Regions from separate parts of the Mucilaginibacter daejeonensis genome, predicted to be linked through region 3. Evidence: riboswitches for the same ligand, from Rfam matches in the RefSeq annotation. Region 3 holds a riboswitch; each other region holds the start of a gene.

Evidence for each region. Region 3 has a riboswitch for S-adenosylmethionine ahead of metH (methionine synthase). Riboswitches for the same ligand answer to the same signal wherever they lie in the genome.
Region 1: another riboswitch for S-adenosylmethionine. It lies ahead of LLH06_RS12575 (O-acetylhomoserine aminocarboxypropyltransferase/cysteine synthase family protein); the one in region 3 lies ahead of metH (methionine synthase).
Region 2: another riboswitch for S-adenosylmethionine. It lies ahead of LLH06_RS09545 (cysteine desulfurase family protein); the one in region 3 lies ahead of metH (methionine synthase).

Annotation. Positions count from the first base shown of each region.
Region 1 covers NZ_CP086068.1:2,977,523-2,982,896, forward strand. The annotation lists gene LLH06_RS12570 (redoxin family protein) at 1-816, opposite strand, end outside; SAM riboswitch class I at 1,126-1,242, shown strand; gene LLH06_RS12575 (O-acetylhomoserine aminocarboxypropyltransferase/cysteine synthase family protein) at 1,510-2,874, shown strand; gene LLH06_RS12580 (homoserine O-acetyltransferase family protein) at 2,957-4,012, shown strand; gene LLH06_RS12585 (homoserine dehydrogenase) at 4,020-5,234, shown strand.
Region 2 covers NZ_CP086068.1:2,274,181-2,279,554, reverse strand. The annotation lists gene LLH06_RS09560 (GH92 family glycosyl hydrolase) at 1-651, shown strand, start outside; gene LLH06_RS09555 (DUF2185 domain-containing protein) at 673-1,005, opposite strand; gene LLH06_RS09550 (peroxiredoxin) at 1,069-1,704, opposite strand; gene LLH06_RS09545 (cysteine desulfurase family protein) at 1,746-2,879, opposite strand; SAM riboswitch class I at 2,984-3,100, opposite strand; gene LLH06_RS09540 (lipopolysaccharide biosynthesis protein) at 3,242-4,603, opposite strand; gene LLH06_RS09535 (glycosyltransferase) at 4,644-5,374, opposite strand, start outside.
Region 3 covers NZ_CP086068.1:289,944-295,317, reverse strand. The annotation lists gene metH (methionine synthase) at 1-1,839, opposite strand, end outside; SAM riboswitch class I at 1,990-2,104, opposite strand; gene LLH06_RS01310 (MBL fold metallo-hydrolase) at 2,214-2,849, opposite strand; gene LLH06_RS01305 (hydrogen peroxide-inducible genes activator) at 2,911-3,846, opposite strand; gene LLH06_RS01300 (DinB family protein) at 3,952-4,470, opposite strand; gene LLH06_RS01295 (helix-turn-helix transcriptional regulator) at 4,539-5,374, opposite strand, start outside.

The sequences.
Region 1 (5,374 bases), 2.1 Mb from region 3:
GCGGCGTCTATCGAACTCATCAGCGTCATTTTCAACTAGATCATAGTAAAAAGTTAGTCCAATGAGCAATTCGCGCAGTTCCTCATTCTTCACTTCTTTTTTGATCTTAACGAGATATAGTTGTTTTCTTTGTTCGGGCGATAGTCCTTTAATAAGCTTTTTATCCATAGCAGGAGCCAAAAAGGGCAACACGTTATAGGCATCGGCACAAAGCAATTTCTGGTTGAAGAGGTCTTTTATATCCTGCTCAAAACCTGATAAATTTTCAAGTTTCTCTAACGGTGATACTCCAGGTCGATAGGTTTTCGCGACCACTGTATACCATGCATATTTGTAGTAATACTGAGCGTTGATAAAGTTCTTTGTCCAGGCAAGCAATTCTTCATCAGGGTCAAACTTTTCTATAAATTCTTCTCTATTGTTCTGTAGTGCTGTACGCATGTTAAGGCAATAACTGCCTAATGCTGGAAGATCGCCATCTCGCACCTTAATGGTATCCATATCGGTATTGGAGGTGCTGTAATACTCATTAGCGTAGTGGAACAGATCGGCATTCAGTTTTTCGGCATCGCCACTGAATTTGGCGTTACCCATTTCTTTCAGGTCAAGGTCTATATGAATGCTATCGCCTGGGTGGGTGATCATTTTTTTCACGATGGGGGTCAGCGTAATATCCTGTGCAATGAACTGTTCAAATGCTATTTTGAACGTGCCATCGATCTGGATGTGGCCTGTGTAGGTAGTGGGATTGCCGCCAAGGTCGGCCACGGTAAGGGTGAATGCGGTTATGCTGGTATCATGGTCACGGTTGGCCACCGTACCTGTAATTACTGTTCGGTGCCTATTTTTATTTTTTTGCTTACAGGCGCAAAACAAAGTTGTAGCCAACAAAAAGCAGGCTAAACGTGATAGGTTCATGGTTTGGTGGTTTAATTTGATAGCAAGTTAACGCTTTTTGACCATTATATGCAATGTACTACCGAGCACATCATTGTGCTATTACTCTCCTACTTTCCCTCAATTCAAAAAACTTCAGATTTCCCTTGCTTTTTTGTGCTTTTACCTATTACATTTGCACCACAGGTGTATCAAACACCATTGATCAAATACCCCTCGAAAGGTTTTGATTTATAAAGAAGCGGCGAGAGATCAGGCTCCCTGACCCGCTGGCAACCCTCCGATAGGCGGAGAAGGTGCCAATTCCTGTCCCGATCAGGATATTACTGCCGGGGAATATAAGTTAATAGCCATGATACAAGTTAGCTTTACTACCACTGCAAAATTTTCAACTACCCAAACGGGTACGTTCATGACCTGCCTGCTGCAAGGTCAAATTTGCATGTGTTGCTGTTAAAGGCATCAGCACGTTAGCTACCCACTGCTCGTTTTTTATCGGCAATAACGCTACGTGCCCTTGCGCTTAAGGACAATGCTATACCCTTTCCGCACGCCTACCTCCGCTTATAGCAACAGCAACACCAAGTTTAACTTTTAACATCAGGACATATCATGTCAGCAGCACCTTTAAAATTCGAGACCTTACAATTACATGCCGGCCAGGAAGCCGACCCTACCACCGGTTCACGCGCGGTACCGTTATATCAAACCACCTCATACGTGTTCAAGAACGCCGAGCACGGCGCCAACCTTTTCGCACTAAAGGAGTTCGGTAACATCTACTCACGTATCATGAACCCCACGACCGATGTGTTCGAAAAACGCATCGCGGCGTTGGAGGGTGGTGTAGCAGCTTTGGCCACCTCATCGGGTCAGGCGGCACAGTTCCTGGCACTGAATAATATCCTGCAGGCGGGCGACAACTTCGTGACCTCCCCGTTCCTGTATGGCGGCACTTACAATCAGTTCAAAGTAGCGTTCAAACGCTTTGGTATCGAGGCCCGTTTTGCCAAGGATGATCGCCCGGAGAGCTTTGAGCCACTGATCGATGCCAAAACCAAGGCCATTTACCTGGAGACCATCGGCAACCCAGGGTTCAACGTGCCGGATTTCGACCAGATCGCTGCCTTGGCCCGCAAGCATGACCTGCCACTCATCGTGGATAATACCTTTGGCGCAGGTGGTTACCTGTTCCGCCCGTTGGAGCATGGAGCTCACGTGGTGGTGGAAAGCGCCACCAAATGGATAGGCGGCCACGGCACAAGCATTGGCGGCGTGATCGTTGATGGCGGCAATTACAATTGGGGCAACGGCAAGTTCCCGCAATTCACTGAGCCTGCCGAAGGCTATCACGGATTGGTGTTCAATGATGTGTTCGGCATTGGCGGGCCGTTCGGTAATATCCAGTTCATTATCAGGGCACGCGTAGAAGGATTGCGTGACCTCGGCGCCTCACAATCGCCATTCAATTCATTCCTGCTCATTCAAGGCCTCGAGACCTTATCATTACGGGTACAGCGGCATGTTGACAATGCCTTGGAGCTGGCTACCTGGCTCGAGCAACATCCGCAGGTGGCCCGTGTCAATTACCCGGGACTGACCTCTTCGCCATATCATACCCTTGCCAAAAAGTACCTAAAGAATGGCTTTGGCGCGGTGTTGAGCTTTGAGTTGAAAGGCAATAAAGAGAACGCCACCAAATTTATTGACAGCCTGCAACTGGTGAGCCATTTGGCCAACGTGGGCGATGCCAAAACGCTGATCATTCAGCCATCCGCCACTACACACCAGCAACTGAACGATGCCGAGCAATTGGCGGCAGGTGTTACCCCTGCCCTGCTGCGCCTGGCGGTAGGCATCGAGCATATCGACGACATCAAAGCCGACCTGCAACAGGCCTTTGATCAGGTACAGCAACAACACCCCGGCCTTGAGGCCGTGCAACAGATCGCGGATCACATCTCTGTTGAAAGATAGAGGTTCCTTTTATAGTGTTTAAATAGTTTTAACTGAGAAAGAGCGCTCCCCGCTAACCCGGGGACGCTTTTTAACCCAAAAAATGAGTACAAAAGTTTACAGGCACGATAGCCGGTTCGAATTGGAAAGCGGTGACGACTTACCCTGTTTGGAGATAGGCTATCATACCTATGGCCGCTTAAATGCGGCGAAAGATAATGTGGTGTGGGTATGCCATGCCCTCACTGCCAACTCTGACGTGTTGGATTGGTGGAAAGGCCTCATTGGCGAAGGTTACTTTTTTAACCCGGATGAGCATTTCATTATTTGTGCCAACGTGCTGAGTTCACCTTATGGCACCACCAACCCGTTAAGTATCGACCCATCCACCGGGCAACCTTATTACCTGAACTTCCCTACCGTTACCGTACGTGACATGGTGAAGGCTCATCAGCTACTGGCCGATGCCTTGGGTATCGACCGCATCGATGTATTGATAGGTGGCTCATTAGGTGGGCAGCAGGCACTGGAGTGGAGCATCACCCAGCCCGATCGTATCAAACAACTGATACTGATCGCCACTAACGCCAGGCACTCACCATGGGGCATTGCGTTCAATGAGTCGCAACGGTTGGCCTTACAGGCCGATGCTACCTTTAACAACGGCACGCCCGAAGGTGGCAGCGCTGGATTAAAGGCGGCGCGAAGCATGGCCCTGCTATCATACCGTGGCTACAAGGCCTACAACATTACCCAGCACGAGGACGATGACAGTAAGACCGACGACTACCGCGCATCGAGCTATCAAAGCTACCAGGGACAAAAACTGGTGAACCGCTTTAACGCTTACAGCTACTGGTATTTGAGCAAGGCTATGGATTCGCACCATGCCGGCCGTGGCCGTGGTGGTTTAGAAAAAGCGTTGAGCGGCATCAAGGCTCAAACGCTGGTGATCGGCATCAGGTCTGACATTTTGTTCCCGGTAGAGGAGCAACAATACCTTTTCCAGCACATTCCTAATGCGGCCTATTCGGAGTTCGATTCCTTTTACGCGCATGACGGCTTCCTGATCGAGACCGAGAAGCTCACCAAGATCATTGCCTCCTTCATCACTACCGACGTGCGGGGCAAGATCATCGAATTACAAAAGATCGCTTAATATATCAATGAGTAAAAAATTAACTATAGGCCTTTTTGGCTTTGGCGTGGTGGGTCAGGGTTTGCATGACATCATCAAGACCAAGAACCTGAACATCGAGATCAAAAAGATCGCGATCAAGAACCCCGACAAAGCTCGCAGCCTGCCTGCCGACCTGTTCACCACCGACCGCAACGAGATCCTGAACGACCCTGAGATCAATACCGTGGTGGAACTGATCAATGATACTGAGGCCGCCTTCCAGATCGTTTCTACCGCACTGAAAAGTGGCAAGAGCGTGGTATCGGCCAGTAAAAAGATGCTGGCCTTGCACCTGCAAGAGCTGATCGATCTGCAGCATGAACACAATGTATCATTACTGTACGAAGGTTCGGTTTGCGGTAGTATACCGATCATCCGTAACTTGGAAGAGTATTATGATAATGAGTTACTGCACTCCGTAAGCGGTATCTTCAACGGTTCATCTAACTACATACTAAGCAAAGGCTCTATCGAAGGGCTGGATTATGACACCGCCCTGAAGCAGGCCCAGGACCTCGGTTTTGCCGAGACCGACCCCACCTCTGACGTGGGCGGATATGATGCCAAATACAAATTGGTGATCGCCGCTGCCCATGCCTATGGCGTGGTGGTTAACCCCGATGAGGTATTTAACTTTGGCATACAGACCCTTGCCCCACAGGACCTGCAGTACGCCCGCGAGAAACGCTGGAAGATCAAGCTGGTACCGGTGGTGAAAGAGCTGGACGACGAGCATGTGACCTTATTTGTGCTGCCCAAATTTGTGACCGATACCGAATTTTTATACAACGTGGAGTACGAATATAACGGCGTTACCGTGCAGGCGGCCTTTGCCGATCAGCAATTCTTTTTTGGTAAAGGCGCTGGCGGCCACCCTACCGGTTCGGCCGTATTGAGCGACATTGCGGCCCTGCGTTATGATTATGCTTACGAGTACAAAAAGGCCCGTAACGCACAGGGACTGAACTTTACCAACGATGTGGAACTAAATATATACCTGCGTTATGATGACGAGGCGTTGGTAGAAGCACTGGGCTTTAAGCATATTCACGAACGCTTTTACTCCGACAACTTTAAATTCGTTTGCGGAAAGATCAACCTGCAAAAACTGATCGAACAAAAACAGCGTATATCAGACAGTAAGGCTTTTATAGCCTTTGCCGACCAGCTAACGGGGGTCAGTTTAGCATCGGCCAACTAACCAATAATAGACAGAATTATTCTGCTACTATTGTACTTTAAAGGGTTCCGGAAACGGGACCCTTTTTTTGTTGCAGCCCCACCCAAACCCTCCCCGGGAGGGAGGGCTTTAATATAACTTCTTACTTACGGCCTTTTGTT
Region 2 (5,374 bases), 2.0 Mb from region 3:
ATGAACTGTGCAGATCCGCAAGCAAAGATCTATTACACATTGGATGGCAGCATACCCAACGCATCATCTAATGTTTATCTAAGACCGTTGACCTTTACCGGTACGACCACTGTTAGAGCGATAGCGATCAAAGAGGGCAAGACCAGCTTTGTGAACTCAGGAACTTTTACCCTCTTCAATTCCAACTTAAAGATCACGCAACTGAGCAAATACCTGCCTAATTATGCCGCATCGGGTGACGATGCTTTGGTGGATGGCGCAGAAGGCACCGCAAACTGGCGTATGGGCAACTATTGGCAGGGCTTTCAGGGTAAAGATCTTGAAGTGGTTGTAGACATGGGGCAGGTAAAGCCGATCAAACACATCAGCCTGGGTACGCTTCAGGATACCGGTGCCTGGATAGTTTTCCCTAAGCAGGTGGAATATCAGTTATCCGACGATGGCAAGAATTTTAAAACCGTTGCTACTGTGGCCACTAAAGTTGGGATAGAGAGCCTTGCTTCGCAAACACAGACCTTCACAGCTTCTATCAACGGTCGCGCACGTTATATCAAAGTTGTTGCTAAGCAATATGGCCAATTACCAGCATGGCATGAAAGTAAAGGCAACCAGAGCTACATATTCGTTGACGAATTGAAAGTTGATCAATAGTATAGCTTTCGACTTCCAGGTTCATTGCGTGACAATATCGAAGTGGTCGCCCGCACCTGCTCGCTCCAGTTCGACCGGATAAGGTAGATGGAGGTACGGAATGATAGCCGGATCGTAATTAGCTATCGTATTGACATCATACACCATCGTGTTCTCGGCGTTATCGAGATATTCCTGATCCTCAGTGCCGGAGAGGAAACGCCAACCACTATCTATCTCGTTGTCCGGCGTTTCGCGATACATATAATTTACCTTTAAGCCATCAACGGTGATCTTATCAGTAGCCATGCATCCGCCCATGCGAGGAATAAGGTCTTTGATGTCTTCGGCTTTTAAATTAAAATTCTTCGCCATGATCTAAAATTGCAAAAGGCCTCTTGACATACAAGAGGCCTTTTGCTATGAATACCGATGGTGTTATTTGTTCGGCTGCGGCGTTAAACGCAGGTAAGGCTTAACACGAGTATGTCCTTTAGGGAAACGGCTCTCGATCTCTTCGTCCTTAACGGCTGGAGTGATCACCACGTCCTCTCCTTCTTTCCAGTCGGCTGGCGTAGCCACGCTATAGTTGGCGGTCAATTGCAGGGAATCGATCACACGCAGTATCTCCTGAAAATTACGGCCAGTAGATGCAGGGTAGGTAATGATCAGTTTGATGGTCTTGTCGGGCGCGATAATGAATAATGAACGCACGGTAGCGGTCAGTGACGCGTTAGGGTGTATCATATCATACGCTTCGGCTATCTCACGGTTCTCATCGGCAATAATGGGAAAGTTCACTTCCACATCTTGGGTCTCGTTGATATCACTGATCCAGCCATGATGCGATTCTACCGAATCTACGCTTAATGCAGCCACTTTTACGTTACGTTTCTCGAACTCATCTTTCAAAGCGGCTGTGCGGCCAAGCTCCGTGGTACAAACCGGTGTATAATCGGCCGGGTGCGAGAACAATACTCCCCAGCTGTCGCCTAAAAATTCGTAAAAATCTATCTCGCCTTGCGAGGTCTGTGCCTTAAAATTGGGGGCTTTATCGCCTAATCTTAAACTCATGGTCTTTATTGTTTAATAATGATGTAATAGGTTAATATTGGTTATGCTGCTAAGGTTTGATAAATGTTCGACAATATGGTGATCACACTGTCAATTTCGGCAATGGTATTGAATTTACTGAATGAGAAGCGCACGTTGTCTTTATGTGCCGACGTGTTGATGGCCTGCAACACATGTGAAGAAGAACCGGTAGAACAAGCGCTACCGCCTGATACGGAGATGCCCTGCTCGTCCAAACATCGGAGCAGGCTACTATACTCCAATGCAGGCAGTCCAACATTTAATACGGTATACAAGCTCTTATCAGCATGGGCAGAGTTACCATTAAAGCTGACTTCGGGTACCTCATTAAGCAGTCTTTTGATAAAGTGATCTTTCAGCTGCTGTATGTAAGCCTGATGCTCATCTATCTCTGCATAGGCGATCTGTAAGGCAGTAGTAAGCCCTACTATGCCATGTATATTCTCGGTGCCGGCTCTTAGTTTCTTCTCCTGACCTCCCCCATGTATCAATTGTATCAGTGGTGTCCCTTTACGGCAGTATAGAAATCCTACGCCTTTAGGCCCATGAAATTTGTGAGCCGAAGCAGCCAGGAAATGGACCTTAAGTTTTTGCAGGTCGTGGCGGTAGTGCCCTACCGTTTGCACGGTATCTGTATGGAACAGAGCATCGTAACGTTCGCATAGCTGGCCTATATATTCGATATCGTTTAGGTTGCCGATCTCGTTATTGGCATGCATAACTGATACCAAACTCCGGGTGTTACTTGCCAATAGTTGTTCCAGGTGTTGCAGGTCAAGGTTCCCGTGCGCATCATTATCAATAAAGCTTATTTTGATCAAGCCTTTGGTCTGTAAGTCGCGCAGGGTATGCAACACCGCATGATGCTCAAAACGGGTGGTGATCACATGACCGATACCGGCCGCATGCACGGCAGAAAGTATAGCGGTATTATCAGCCTCGGTGCCTCCTGAGGTAAAAATGATCTCTTCGGGCAATGCATTCAATAGACCAGCAATGGTGTTTCGGCATTCCTCAATGGCATGACGCGCGCGCCTACCCTGCTCATGATGCGACGACGGGTTGCCGTAGTGGTCAAGCAGGTACGGGGTCATGGCGTCAAATACTTCTTTATCTAAGGGAGTGGTCGCGGCGTTGTCAAGATAAATTCTCATGGCTTTTGATATTGATGTTAATTGTTTGATCATCTTCATCAACTTATACCAAAAAGAATGCGGGTGTTGCGCAGCGTGATATCACAAGTACGGGTCTACTTGTTGGCTTATCTTTCTCCTTTATGATCAGGAGCAGGAATTAGCACCTTTTACCCAGCATATAGCCGGTATAGGTTGCCAAGACGTCATCGGGCCCTTCCCTCGGTCTTTCTGGATAAGTATAACAAAGAACGTTCGTGAACTGAGACAAATATAGAATAATAATTTATAAAGTCTATAGATTTTGTAGAATTTATTTTAGGTGATCAATCTCACCCTGTCTGACATGATTTCGCGTAAAGAAAAAGTACGGAAAAAACGGGCTATGCTACCTTCTGTTTCTTCTTCCGTATCATGGCCCAGGTGTCTTTAAGAAGCCAGGTGGTCTCGAGCCAGCCGATCTTGTATACATCACGCAGGGTGAACTTTTCATACCGCTGCAGCCAGTTGTAGCTGATCACCATACCAGTGAGCACCGGTAGTATTGTTGCAAAGGCTACGCCGTACACATTGCCAAATATCCATACGCCTAGAAAGTCGCCGATCACGTTGGCAGCCAGCATGAATATAAGCTTCACCGCGTTCACTTGTGGCTGGTTGGTGGCATCCAGGGCCAAAGCCATAAAACGTTCTACCGGGTATAATAAGGCAAAGGTCATGAATACCCGCAATACGTTGGCAGCCTCGGTACTTAGGTATTTTTTATCCACTATCCAGATAGCAATCTCGGCAAAGCATAGCGAGCCCACTACCACTGGCAACAGCAGGAAAGTAAGCAAACCTGAATACTTTTTGAGCAGATATATCACATGGTATTTGTTGTTCTGATTATGAGCAGCAGATAACGGAGGCATAATGGTAGCAGCAAAACTGCGTAGAGGTATCTCCACCAGTTCCATTAAGCGCAGGCCTAGGTTGTATACCGCAACGGCAGCGTCACCCAGCATATACTTAATGATGTACGTATCAGAGTTGCGGAACATGCTGCTTCCTAAGGCTGTCCCTACACTGTACTTTCCAAAATTGAACAACGCATTTACAGTTGGAATGCTTTTCTTAAAAAAGGTATCGATGCGTGACCAGCCAAGCAGAATGGTCATTAAACTGGTAGCACCACCCGCCACAAAGCCACCGTATACCACCGTCATGAGGCTAATGTTATTGGTAAGGATGAGTGTTAGCACAATGGCGATCGACAACCCTGTGCTGACAGACCTGATATACAATAACCTATCAAAACGCGCCTCAGCCTGGGCTACGCAGCTGGCAATGAACGACGGTAAAGTGATGATGAACACCAGACCGAACCAACGGATGAACAGGTCGGTGCCCATGTCAGGTACATGATATGGGATCACCAGATAGACGACGTTCACCAGCACAAATACAAGTGTGATCAATGTGGATAAGAACCACGCAGAACCTGCCACCTCAGCAGCACGTTCTTTAGTTGTTCCGGCGTATGACGTGATAAATGCCGTGGTTATCAATCCAGCCCTAAAGGTATCGATCAAACCAATGGTGGCCTGGAAAAAGAACCATATACCCATCTTATCCATGGGCAAATAGTTGAGCAACACGGCCACCTGTAAAGTATTCAACACAGACATCACCGCATTACCTATCAGGTTAACGATGTGAGGGTTCTTCAACTTTTGCAGGATCGGTTTCAGCTTGGCGAACATGGATCGGGGCTACGTGACGACCACCTATGGGATGGTTATCTTATTTCAGTTTATTTAATTTAATAGTGCTGTTGATCACCTTGCCTTTCAGGTACATGAAACGCATCAGCCTGATCAGCGCTGAGTTGCTTAACTTCCATTTGCTGCGCACCATGGTATTGGGTTCGATACCACCAGCCTCGTGCAGAAAAAGGTCTGGTCCCTGGAACATCAGCGCCTTGCCCCCTTTCAGGATGAACTGCATACACATGTTGTATTCGGTGGGATCGCCCCGCTGCCCTTCAAGGTAACGGCCGAACTTGTCGAAAAAGTTGGTGCGCCGTAGATGAGGGTGATCGCTGTACAACCTAAATTTCAGGTGGTTGAGATGCCACAGGTCAGGCTTATAAAGCATCTCCGCATAACCATACTTATAGTTGCGCAGGTAAGGAAATGGAGCCCACGGAAAGGTGTAGAACCGGATCAAATCCCAGCTCTCGGTATCCATCAACTTCACCGCATTAACAAAGTTAGGCGCGAAGTCGGCTGTAGGTTCAAAGTCTTCTTGTACGTAAAGCGTATAGGGCGTAGTGACCGCATCCTGACCTTTGTTGATGTTATTACCCAGCCCTTTGTTCTGCGGAGTGGTCACCAATCGAAAACTGTAAGTTTCTTTCAGCCCTTTCACATATTCCAAATGCTCGGGCTTGCTGCCATCATCAGAAATAACTACCTCTTCAAACGATAGCTCTTCCTCGATGCAGCGTTTCAATAAGTGCTCTAACGACCTGC
Region 3 (5,374 bases):
GTCCTCTACCCTTTCGAGTAGGTCTTTTGGTATCTCCTCATAAACCTCCAGCATACCGGCATTCACGATGCCCATATCCATACCGGCTTGGATGGCATGGTATAAAAAGGCCGAGTGCATGGCCTCGCGTACCACGTTATTACCGCGGAACGAAAAAGAGATATTACTTACCCCACCGCTCACCTTGGCATGCGGAAGGTTCTGTTTGATCCAGCGCGTAGCCTCAATAAAGTCTACCGCATAATTGTTATGTTCTTCCAGACCGGTAGCCACGGTCAGGATGTTAGGGTCAAAAATGATATCCTGCGGAGGGAAACCGATCTCGTTCACCAGTATATCGTAAGAGCGCTTGCAGATCTCGATCCGGCGTTCGTAATTGTCGGCCTGGCCTTGTTCGTCAAAAGCCATCACCACGGTGGCAGCACCGTAGCTTAAGATCTTGCGGGCATGTTCCTTAAATTTTTCTTCGCCCTCTTTAAGCGAAATAGAGTTAACGATACCCTTACCCTGCAAGCATTTTAACCCGGCCTCGATCACCGTCCATTTAGATGAATCGACCATGATGGGCAATTTGGCGATATCAGGTTCAGAGGCCACCAGGTTCAGGAACTTGACCATCACCGCCTCCGAATCGATCATACCTTCGTCCATATTGATATCGATCACCTGCGCACCGCCCTCTACCTGCTGGCGGGCAACGGTAAGTGCTTCCTCATAATTTTCGGCCAGTATCAGTTTCGAGAATTTGGGCGACCCGGTTATGTTGGTACGCTCGCCCACGTTCACAAAGTTGGTAAGCGGCGTAATATTGATCGCCTCCAAGCCACTCAGGCGCATGTAGCTTTCAACCTCCGGCAACTGGCGGGGTGGGTATTTAGCCGCTTTATCGGCAATGCACTTGATGTGATCGGGCGTGGTACCGCAGCAACCGCCAACGATGTTCACGATGCCAGCCTTGATAAAATCATCTACCTGGTGGGCAGTTTCATGCGGGGTCTCATCATAAGCGCCAAATTCGTTAGGTAATCCTGCGTTGGGATAAGCGGAGATATATACATCAGCTTTGTTGGATAGTTCCTCCAAATAAGGACGCATCTCACGGGCGCCTAAGGCGCAGTTCAACCCCACCGATAAAAGGTTGGCATGACGTATCGAGTTCCAGAATGCCTCTACCGTTTGGCCTGAAAGGGTACGACCCGACGCATCGGTAATGGTACCCGATATCATGATCGGCAGATTCTTGCCGCTTTCTTCGGCATATCGTTGTGCAGCAAATAATGCTGCTTTGGCGTTCAGGGTATCAAAAATGGTCTCGATGAGCAACAGGTGTGAGCCGCCATCCACCAGGCCGCGGATCTGCTCATAATAAGCTTCGGCCAGGTCATCAAAAGTAACGGCACGGTAACCCGGATCGTTCACATCGGGCGATAGCGACGACGTACGGTTAGTAGGGCCTACCGCACCGGCCACAAAGCGCGGTTTTTCCGGGTTCTTTTTGGTATAGATGTCGGCCACTTCGCGGGCCAGGCGCGCACCTTCAAAGCTCAGCTCGTAGCCCAGCTCCTCCATATGGTAGTCGGCCAGTGATATGCGCTGGGTACTAAAGGTATTCGTCTCGATGATATCAGCACCGGCATCCAGATACTCGGCATGGATGGCCTTGATGACATCCGGGCGAGTGATATTGAGCAGGTCGTTATTCCCTTTCAGATCGCTCGGGTGATCCTTAAAACGCTCCCCTCTAAAATCCTCTTCGGTGAGCTGATAGCGCTGTATCATGGTACCCATGGCGCCATCGATCACCAGTATGCGTTTCTGTAATTGTTCTCTAATGTCCATTGAAGTAACAAGTAGTTAGTATAAAGTATCAAGACAGTGTACTACTGTTGCTTTCAAGTATCGCATGCTCTTGATACGAGATACTTGATACCAGATACTAAAACAGCTTATATCGAAAGGCCATGGAGGTTTGGAGTTCTCATTGACTCTCGCTTATCCGTCTTGAAACCTGTCAGTTGGCGGTCTCAAGTAGAATGTAGCACCTTGTAAGCACAGGTTGCTAAGACTTCGCAGGGTCCAATCCCTCCGTCTTTCTCTATAAGCGGTACAAATTTGCAAAATACGCCGATGATTTGCAAATGAGCAGGCAGCCTTATTTACCTCCTTGTGCGTTGATGCGAACGGTGTTTGGGTTGCTGATCGGCGATATGATCTTAGAAGAAAGGATTCGTCTCTTTCTCGCGGCCAATGGTGGTCTCGGGACCGTGGCCTGGGTAAACCACCAGCTCATCGGGCAATATGAACAGCTTTTGCTGGATGTTAGTAAGTAATTGCTGATGGTTGCCGCCCGGGAGGTCGGTGCGGCCAATGCTGCCTCTGAAAAGCACATCACCACCGATCACGATACCATTTTGCACATCATAAAAGCACAAGTGTGCAGGTGAATGACCCGGAGCAAAGATCAGCTCCAAGGTGGTATTGCCAAAGCTTATGCTACCGCTCTCGGGCAAATAGGTATCAGGCAAGGGCGATAACTCATACCTCAGGCCCGACTGCTGCGACCATACCGGCATGGCCTCTAGAACCACCAGTTCGCCTTTGTGGAACTGCGGCTTTAACCCATACTGATCAAATACGAACTTATTGCCCAGCACATGGTCGATGTGGCAGTGAGTATTGAGCAGCAGTACCGGCTTTAAGCCTTCGGCCTTAATGAAGTTGACCACCGCATCCTGCTCGGCAGCGGTATACATACCCGGATCGATGATGGCACATTCGCCGGTCTCGTCATATAACAGATAAGTATTTTCCTGGTACGGATTGTTTAAAAATGCTTTGATGGTAGCCATGGCCCAAAGGTAAAGCTTTTATGATCGCTTTATAAAACCGGATATTTCCGGCTTTTGCTGGTTAAATGTCCATCAATTCTTTCTTTTTCTTGCTCTTTAACCTTTTGGGGATAAAATGCAGGATCTCGGTCTTGAGGGCCTCTATCATGCGGCGTTTTAAAAAATTACGCTGGATCACGATGCTTACCTCACGTGCCGGCTCGGGCGAGCGGAAGTAACGGATACGGTCGAGCTGTTTATCGCTCAGGTCGTCAAGGGCCAACTCAGGTAAAATGGTGGCACCATTATTTTGGTCTACCATGCGCTTTAGGGTATCCACACTACCGGTGTTGTATTCAAAGTGCTGAAAGCCCTTAGTGCTTTTACGGCGTTGGCAAATGTTCAACACCTGCTCGCGCATGCAATGACCTTCGTCAAGTACCCATAATTCTTCTACATCTATATCCTCAGGACTGATGTTCTTTTGCTTGTGCAGCTTACTGCTTTTGGATACATAAGCCACAAAATTTTCGTAGAATACCGGTATCTCGGTCAGGCCGCTTTCGTGCAATGGTGTCGATAAGATGCCGCAATCGATCGTGCTTAATTTGAGCTGCTGAATGATGTTCTCGGTGGTTTGTTCCCACACCACCAATTTGACCTGCGGGTACTGCTCTACAAAACGGCTGATGATGCGCGGTAACAGGTATGGCGCTATGGTAGGGATGATCCCGATACGTAACTCCCCCGAAAGTTCGGTTTGCCGGTCGGTCACGATCTCTTTGATCTTATAGCTTTCGGCCAGCATGACCCGGGCCTGGGCAATGATCTCGGTACCCACCTCGGTAGGAACGATGGGCTGACGCGTGCGGTCAAATATCTTTACGCCCAGCATGTCTTCCAGCTTTTGAACCTGCATGCTCAGGGTGGGCTGCGTCACAAAACACTTTTCGGCAGCTAATACAAAGCTTTTATAAGTATCAACAGCAACGATGTATTCCAGTTGGGTAATGGTCATTTTGGCCTATAGTATATCTCTATGGCAAATATAACAATTGATCGATAACGATTATAAAGCATTTTCTGGCCACAAAAAAGCCCCTTGTTGAGGGGCTTAAGAGGTTTAGGCTGTCTGATATTTTTGCATCTCTTCCAACTCATCGGCACTTGGGCCATAGCTGCCAGGGATAGGTATGTTAAGCAGACGCAGGTAAACACCCATTTGCGCACGATGATGGATCATTTGTGCGAGCACGATACGTATCATCTCGTACTTGGTGCACACCATGATGATGTGCTCGCCGTTTTGCAGGGTCCAGGTCTCGGTCAGCACTTCTTCAGTGGTCTTTCCCAGTTGGGCAATGCCATCGGCCAGTGAGCGTTCAAAGTAATCGAGCAGGCCGGCGGTGTTCTCAAATTCTTCCTCTTTCCACTCGCCGGTGGCAAAGTCAAGGCCGGGGCTGTTCACCGTCATACCGATCCAGTTACCCAGATCAGCTATATGGGCGGCCAAACGGCGCACGGTCATGCTTTTAGGGTGAGGTTGCCAGTCGTGATCTTCGTTAGGGATGCGCTCCAGCATTTTACGGGTGTTATTGCCTTCGTTGGTCAACTCTTTCAAAAGTGCTTCGATAATGTTCATGGTTTCTTTGTTTTTTGATGTTGATACAAAGAAACCATGGGGTAGTGACAACCCTATGTCAGCAGCTTTTAGGCTTTTGAAAATATTTTTTGGGCGATACCTTTCACCTTATCGAGCAGGGCAGGCGGTTCCAGTATCTCAGCCCTATCGGCGAACATCATATACCATCGCGCAAAACCCTCTAACGACATGGTCATGAAGGTCATCTCCAGTTCGTCGCCCCTATCCACTTCGCTAACATAACCCATGTAGTAGCGCTGCTCGCCCAGGTACAGCGCAGATGCCTTATCGATGCGGATCACCACCGGTATCAGTTCATGCCGGTCGTACACCCGTTGCAAGTGATCTTTTAACGGCGGATGCTCTTTGGTATAACATTCATCGGTCACCTTGAGGTCCATCATGCGATCGAATCTGAAATCACGGTGATCTTGCTTGGCGCGGCAATAAGCGATCAGGTGCCAGTAACGGTCCAGGTAAAATACGCCTATGGGTTCCACATCACGCTGGCTATGCTGCTGCCGGTAATAAGAAAAATAGGTGAGCGATACTACCTTCTTTAAGGCTATGGCGTTCAACAAGGTCTGCAAAGGATCTAAACCCTGATTAAGGTGCGCGGGCCTGTTCCCTTTCATCACCTCTATACTGTTGTCGATACCGGCCAGGTGATCCTTCTCAGCGTTACGCAATACGGCTCTTACTTTATACATGGCCGAGCGGTAACTGCTGCTGTTGGTATCATCGGTCAGTTTCTCTACCAGCTTCTCGGCCGTGATAAAGGCCATAGCCTCTTCCAGCGTAAAGGCCACCGGCGGCAAGCGGTATCCATCAGCCAGGGAATACCCCACACCAGCCTCGCCAATGATCGGTACGCCGGCTTCTTCCAAGGTGCGTATATCGCGGT